DNA from 2 places in the Allosphingosinicella sp. genome. Region 1 is predicted to be linked to the other one. Evidence: predicted binding sites of a transcription regulator. Region 1 holds the regulator's gene; the other holds the start of a gene.
What was found. Region 1 encodes LexA, which represses DNA repair genes until DNA is damaged. Its sites were predicted from a motif close to GTTCCNCNCTTGTTCT; they were not measured.
Positions count from the first base shown of each region.

Region 1 (3,379 bases):
CCCTGCGGCAGGAGGCAGTTTCGGACCGCTTACGATGCGCGGCGGGCCCACGGAAGGCGCAAACGCCGAGAAGTCGCTGGCGCCGGGAGGCGGGGAGGATTAGCGGCGCCGGCATGCCGATCCGCCTCATCTGCCTCGATGCCGACGACACGCTCTGGCACAACGAGACCTTCTTCCGCCGCACCTTTGGCGCGTTCGCAAGCCTGCTCGCACCGTTCGCGCCGGCCGACGAGATCCAGCGCCGCCTCGACGAGACCGAGCATCGCAACCTCGTCTCCTACGGCTATGGCGCCAAGGGCTTCATTCTTTCGATGCTCGAAGCCGCCTCGGACCTGGCCGGCGACAATCTCCCCGCCGCGACCGTCCGCGATATCCTCGCGCTCGGCCGCGAAATGCTGGCGCATCCGATCGAGATGCTGCCGGGAGTCGAGGACGCCTTGCCGGAACTCGCCGAGCGCGCGCCGCTGATCCTCGTCACCAAGGGCGACCTCCATCACCAGGAGGCGAAGCTCGCCGCCTCCGGCCTCGGCCACCATTTCACCGGCGTGGAAATCGTCAGCGAGAAGAGCGCGGAAACCTACCGCCGCGTCTTCGCCCGCTACGGCGCAGCGCCGCAGGAGGCCGTGATGGCCGGCAATTCGATGCGCTCCGACATCCTCCCCGCGCTGGAGGCCGGCGCCTGGGCCGCCTTCATCCCCTTCGAACTCGTCTGGACCCACGAAGCCGCCGACGCGCCCGAGGGCCATCCCCGCTTCGCTGAGCTACCGACCTTGGCCGAGCTCGCCAGCTGGATCGACCGGATCGACTGATGGGGGCAAGGGAGGGAGGTCCTCTTCCGCGAGCGTGACGTCAATAAGGCAGCCTCGCGGCCGCGATCTCAGTAGCGCCGCAGCAGTCCCGACAGCCGCCCCTGGATCTGCACCTGGTCCGGCCGGTAGCGCTGCGGGTCGTAGCGGCGGTTGGCGGGGTCGAGGCGGATCATCTGGCCCTCGCGGCGGAAGGTCTTGAGCGTCGCCTCCTCATTGTCGATCAGCGCCACCACGATCTCGCCGTCGCGGGCGGTGTCGGTCTTGCGGATGAGCGCATAGTCGCCGTCGAGAATGCCTTCCTCGACCATGGAATCGCCGGCCACCTCCAGCGCATAATGCTCGCCCGGCCCGAGCAGGGCCGCCGGCACCTGCAGGCTTTCCGTCCCCTGCAGCGCCTCGATCGGCGTGCCCGCCGCAATCCGGCCGTGGAGGGGAAGCTCGATGATGTCGTTCGCCGGCGCCGGGGTGGCGGGCGCGGGAGCCCGCAGCGGCACGACGTTGCTTGCGCCGGCCCGCTCCGGCATCTTCAGCACCTCGAGCGCGCGCGCGCGGTTGGGCAGCCTGCGGATGAAGCCGCGCTCCTCCAGCGCGGAGATCAGCCGGTGCACACCGGACTTGGACTTGAGGTCCAGCGCCTCCTTCATCTCCTCGAACGACGGCGACACGCCCGTCTCGCCGAGCCGCCCGTGGATGAAGGAAAGAAGCTCATGTTGCTTGCGCGTCAGCATGTCCGGCTCCGCTTAGAACGTTTGCGGAACGTGTAAGGAACGTTACGGCTGCTTGTCAAGCGGCAAGCTGCGCCTTCAGGCGCGCCGCCTCATGCGCGGCGTCAGCATCCCCACGCGACCGCGATATTCCTCATAATCCCGGCCGAAGAGGCCGACGAGGTCGCGTTCCTCGTAGCGGATCGCGATCAGCATGTAGACGGACATGCCCACCGCGAGCAGCAGATGCCCCGCTGTCATCCGCGGCGTCGCCCAGAAGGCGATGAAGAAGCCGGTATAGAGGGGGTGGCGGACGAGCTTGTAGAAGAAGGGCTGCCGGAAGATAGGACCCGGGATCTCCGCACCGCGCATGTTCGACCAGACCTGCCGCAGCCCGAACAATTCGAAATGGTTGATCAGGAACGTGCTCAGAAGCACGATCAGCCATCCCGATGCGAACAGCGCCCACAGCACCACCGCGCCGGCGCTTTCCACTTCCCAGACCGGCGTAGCGATCGGCCGCCAGAACAGGAACATCAGGATCAGCGCGAGGCTGGCGAAGATGACGTAGGTGCTGCGCTCGACTGGCGCCGGCACGATCCGCTTCCATACCGCCTTGAAGCCCTGGCGGGCCATGACGCTGTGCTGAAGCCCGAACAAAGCGATCAGCGCGACGTCGATGGCGAGTGCGGCGCCGAGGCTCGCCTCCGGCCCCCGATCGACGGTTCGCGGCGCTCCCGGAATGTCGCCGACAAAGGCGATCAGGTACAGGAACGTCGCGAAGAAGATCAGATACGCAATCACCCCGTAAAGGAGAAAGACCGGCCGAGCCATCTTGCCCTCCCACCCGTATGCGTCTCGACTCTTCTACCACAGCCGGCGCATCCGACCTAAAGCCGTGTCGGGAAGCCGACTTAAGAGGAGCTCTTCAGTTTCGTCATCGCCAGGAAGTTGGCGAGCAACTTGTGCCCCCACTCGCTCGCGACGCTCTCCGGGTGGAACTGAACGCCGTGGATCGGCAGCTCGCAATGGCGAAAGCCCTGCACCGTCGCGTCCGCCGCTGTCGCGTTGACGCTCAGGCACTCGGGCAAGCCCTCCGCCGCCACCGCGAGCGAGTGATAGCGCGTTGCGGTGAAGGGGGAGGGGAGGCCGGCAAAGACGCCGCTCCCGTCATGCTCCACATCGCAGGTCTTGCCGTGCATCAGCGGCGCGCGCACCACGCGCCCGCCGAAATGCTGCCCGATCGCCTGGTGGCCGAGGCACACGCCCAGCAGCGGCCGCCTGGCGTCCGCACAGGCTGCGACAAGTTCCAGCGAAACACCCGCTTCGTCGGGCGTGCCCGGCCCGGGCGAGATGAGGATCCCCGCCGCGCCGCTCGCGATCGCCTCGGCCGCTCCGATCTCGTCGTTCCTCACCACCCGCACCTCGGCGCCGAGCTCGCGCAGATAATGGACGAGGTTCCAGGTGAAGCTGTCGTAATTGTCGACGACCAGGATCATCGCTGCGCTCAGAGCTTGGGCAGCGTCACGCCCCTCTGGCCCATATATTTGCCCGCGCGGTCGGCATAGCTGGTCTCGCACGGCTCGTTGCCCTGCAGGAACAGGAACTGGCACGCGCCTTCATTCGCATAGACCTTGGCGGGTAGGGGCGTCGTGTTGGAGAATTCGAGCGTGACATGCCCCTCCCAGCCCGGCTCCAGCGGCGTCACGTTGACGATGATCCCGCACCGCGCATAGGTCGATTTACCGAGGCAGATGACGAGCACGTCGCGCGGCACTCGGAAATACTCGACCGTCCGCGCCAGCGCGAAGCTGTTCGGCGGGATGATGCAGACGTCGGTCTGGCGGTCGACGAAGCTGTTGGCCT
Region 1 is NZ_JCACEU010000016.1:414,215-417,593, forward strand. Features, by position in the region: gene AC5JBD_RS10360 (HAD family hydrolase) at 114-809, shown strand; gene lexA (transcriptional repressor LexA) at 878-1,537, opposite strand; gene mddA (methanethiol S-methyltransferase) at 1,613-2,347, opposite strand; gene AC5JBD_RS10375 (anthranilate synthase component II) at 2,428-3,012, opposite strand; gene dcd (dCTP deaminase) at 3,021-3,379, opposite strand, start outside.

Region 2 (3,379 bases), on a different contig from region 1:
TAGTAGCCGGTGCCCGTAAACAGATCGAGCGCCCGATCCCCCCGCTCCAGCCCGAGGAACTTCAGCACGTCCTTCGGCCTGCGGCTCTCGTCGAGCTTCACCGCCTCCGCCGGCCGCGCCTTGGCGGCGACGGCGCCGTTCACGTCGGCGGGTGCAGCATGAGCGGCGAAAGCCATTCCTGCGAGCCCGATCAGGGCGAGGTTTCTAGAGATCTTCATCATGATGCTCCCCGGTTGAAGCGCGGATCATCTGGAGCAGGTCTCCTCTCGTCACCCCACGTTGCGACGAAGGTGCTGTTCTCCTCGACGAGGAACAGCAAGGCAGCTGGGCCGACCTAGGTTCGAGCTTGCCACCGGATCTCGTTTCTAAGTGGCATCGAGGCTGAGGGTATACAGCTCAGCGAACGCGAGCGGCGAGCATTCAAACCATCCAGAATGAAGATTGTTTTCTCCATTCTGGAGATATTACATTGACTTACCAGTGCTTCATGTAAGCGGATGCCGAAGTGCCCGTGCTAGAGCGGGGGCCATGAACGTGATCAGCAGGATCAAGAGCCGGCTTACGGGCGCTGCTCCGAACAGCATGGAGCGCATGGCGCTCACTGATGCTGACATTCCCTCGCTTGCCGCTGAAGCGCAGTCCGAGCTCGCTCGTCTCTTCTACGAGCGCCGCGGACAGGGCCGCCGCCTTGTGCACAAATGGACGCACTTCCTCGACGCTTATGACGCGCACTTCGCGAAGTATCGAGGCACCGGCCTCACGATGCTGGAGATCGGCGTCAGCATGGGCGGGTCGCTGGAATTGTGGCGCGACTATTTCGGCCCAGCCGCCAATATTTGCGGCGTCGATCTCAACCCTGACTGCGCCCGGCGCTTCGATCCGCCGAACAAGGTCCGCATTGGTTCTCAGGACGACCCCGATTTTCTGCACTCGGTCATCGCCGAGATCGGCCAGCCCGACATCGTGCTCGACGACGGCTCGCATGTGGGCCGCCATCAGGTCGGCAGCTTCGCAATCCTGTTCCCGCTGCTCAAGGAAGGCGGGCTGTACGTGATCGAGGATCTCCACACCTCCTATTGGACCGGCTCCTGGGAGGGCGGTTACCGGAAGCCGGGAACAGGCATCGAGTTCGTCAAGCAGATCATCGATGATATGCACGCCTGGTATCACGACCGTGCACCCGAGACGGAGGCGATGCAGTGGGTGCCGGCCATGCACGTCTATGACTCGATCGTGTTCATCGAGAAGCGCCGCCGGGTCCAGCCGCGTCACGTGAAGGTACAGTGACCTGCAAGGAAGGGACAGGCGTGGCGGGCGATCCTGATCCCCATCCTGCTCCGGCTTTGGCAGCGGCGAAGCCTCACGATGCCGCCTTCGACCGAAACCTCATCCTTTTTCTGCTGTTCGAATATCTCGTGCTGGTTCCGCTCATAATCTGGGCCGGCGTTCGCTATGGCTGGTTCGATCTGTCCAGCCTCTCCACGCCCGGCGGCTGAGTTTGCGCCGACCGGCCTGAGGCGACGATCGTAGGCCGATCCATTCGATCGGTGCTCCGCACCAACTTGCCATTCCCCGCTTGAGCACCCATTTCGCGGGTGCCCGCGTTGACCTCCCGCGCGATCCCCTATAGCTATAGAACAAAGCTGGAACGATATGCTGACTCATCTCTCCGTCCGCGGCGCGCGCGAGCATAATTTGAAGGGAGTCGACGTCGACATCCCGCGCGAGACGCTGACGGTGATCACCGGGCTCAGCGGCTCGGGCAAGTCGAGCCTCGCCTTCGACACCATCTATGCCGAGGGGCAGCGGCGCTATGTTGAGAGCCTCAGCGCCTATGCGCGCCAGTTCCTCGAGATGATGCAGAAGCCCGATGTCGACCACATCGAAGGCCTCTCGCCCGCCATCTCGATCGAGCAGAAGACGACCAGCCGCAATCCGCGCTCCACCGTCGCCACCGTCACCGAGATCTACGATTACATGCGCCTGCTCTGGGCGCGCGTCGGAGTGCCCTACAGCCCGGCCACCGGTCTTCCGATCAGCGCCCAGACGGTGTCGCAGATGGTCGACCGCGTCATGGCGCTCCCCGAAGGCACCCGCCTCTACCTGCTCGCGCCGGTCGTGCGGGGGCGGAAGGGCGAATATCGCAAGGAGCTTGCGGAGTGGCAGAAGGCCGGCTTCAGCCGCGTGCGCATCGACGGCACTCTCTACGAGATCGAGGAGGCCCCGGCGCTCGACAAGAAATACAAGCACGACATTGAAGTGCTGGTCGACCGCCTTGTCGTCCGCGAGGGCATCGAGACGCGTCTCGCCGACTCCCTCGAACAGGCGCTGAAGCTGGCGGAAGGCCTGGTCTATCTCGACCCGGCCGATCCGCCCCAGGACCCGCCGGGCACCGAGCGCACCGGCGTCGCCGAGGTGCTGGACAAGGCCGCCAAGGCCGCCGTCCTCCAGGACAACGCCCCTCCCGGCCGCATCACCTTCTCGGAGAAGTTCGCCTGCCCGGTCTCCGGCTTCACCATTGCCGAGATTGAGCCGCGGCTCTTCTCGTTCAACGCGCCGCAGGGCGCCTGCCCGGGCTGCGACGGCCTCGGCGAGAAGCTGCATTTCGATCCCGACCTGGTCGTCCCCAACCAGAATCTCTCGATCAAGAAGGGCGCGATCGTCCCCTGGGCCAAGTCCAATCCGCCCAGCCCTTATTACATGCAGGTCCTGGGCTCCCTCGCCCGCGCGTACGACTTCAGCCTCGACACGCCGTGGAACGACTTGCCCGAGGAGGTCCACCAGACCATCCTCCACGGCACCAAGGGCAAGCCCGTCACCCTCCGCTTCATCGACGGCCGCAAGAGCTACGAGGTCAACAAGCCGTTCGAGGGCGTGATCGGCAATTTGAACCGCCGCATGCTCCAGACCGAGAGCGCCTGGATGCGCGAGGAGCTCGCCAAATATCAGTCCGCCGCCCCGTGCGAGACCTGCCACGGCGCCCGCCTCCGCGCCGAGCCGCTCGCGGTCAAGATCGCCGGCGAGGACATCTCGCAAAGCACCCGCCGCTCGGTTGTCCAGGCGCTCGCCTTCTTCTCCACCCTCGAGGACAAGCTCAACCCGCAGCAGCGCGAGATCGCCCGCGCCATCCTCAAGGAGATCAACGAGCGCCTCGGCTTCCTCAACAATGTCGGCCTCGATTATCTCAACCTCGACCGCACCTCCGGCACCCTGTCCGGCGGCGAGAGCCAGCGCATCCGCCTCGCCTCGCAGATCGGCTCGGGTCTCTCCGGCGTCCTCTACGTCCTCGACGAGCCCTCGATCGGCCTCCACCAGCGCGACAATGACCGCCTGCTGGTCACCCTCCGCCGGCTGCGCGATCTCGGCAACACCGTCATCG
Region 2 is NZ_JCACEU010000014.1:757,132-760,510, forward strand. Features, by position in the region: gene AC5JBD_RS06085 (class I SAM-dependent methyltransferase) at 1-218, opposite strand, end outside; gene AC5JBD_RS06090 (class I SAM-dependent methyltransferase) at 529-1,287, shown strand; gene AC5JBD_RS06095 (hypothetical protein) at 1,308-1,496, shown strand; gene uvrA (excinuclease ABC subunit UvrA) at 1,654-3,379, shown strand, end outside.
Region 2: a site for LexA is predicted at 1,635-1,650, ahead of uvrA (excinuclease ABC subunit UvrA). Genes of this name have one in related genera too.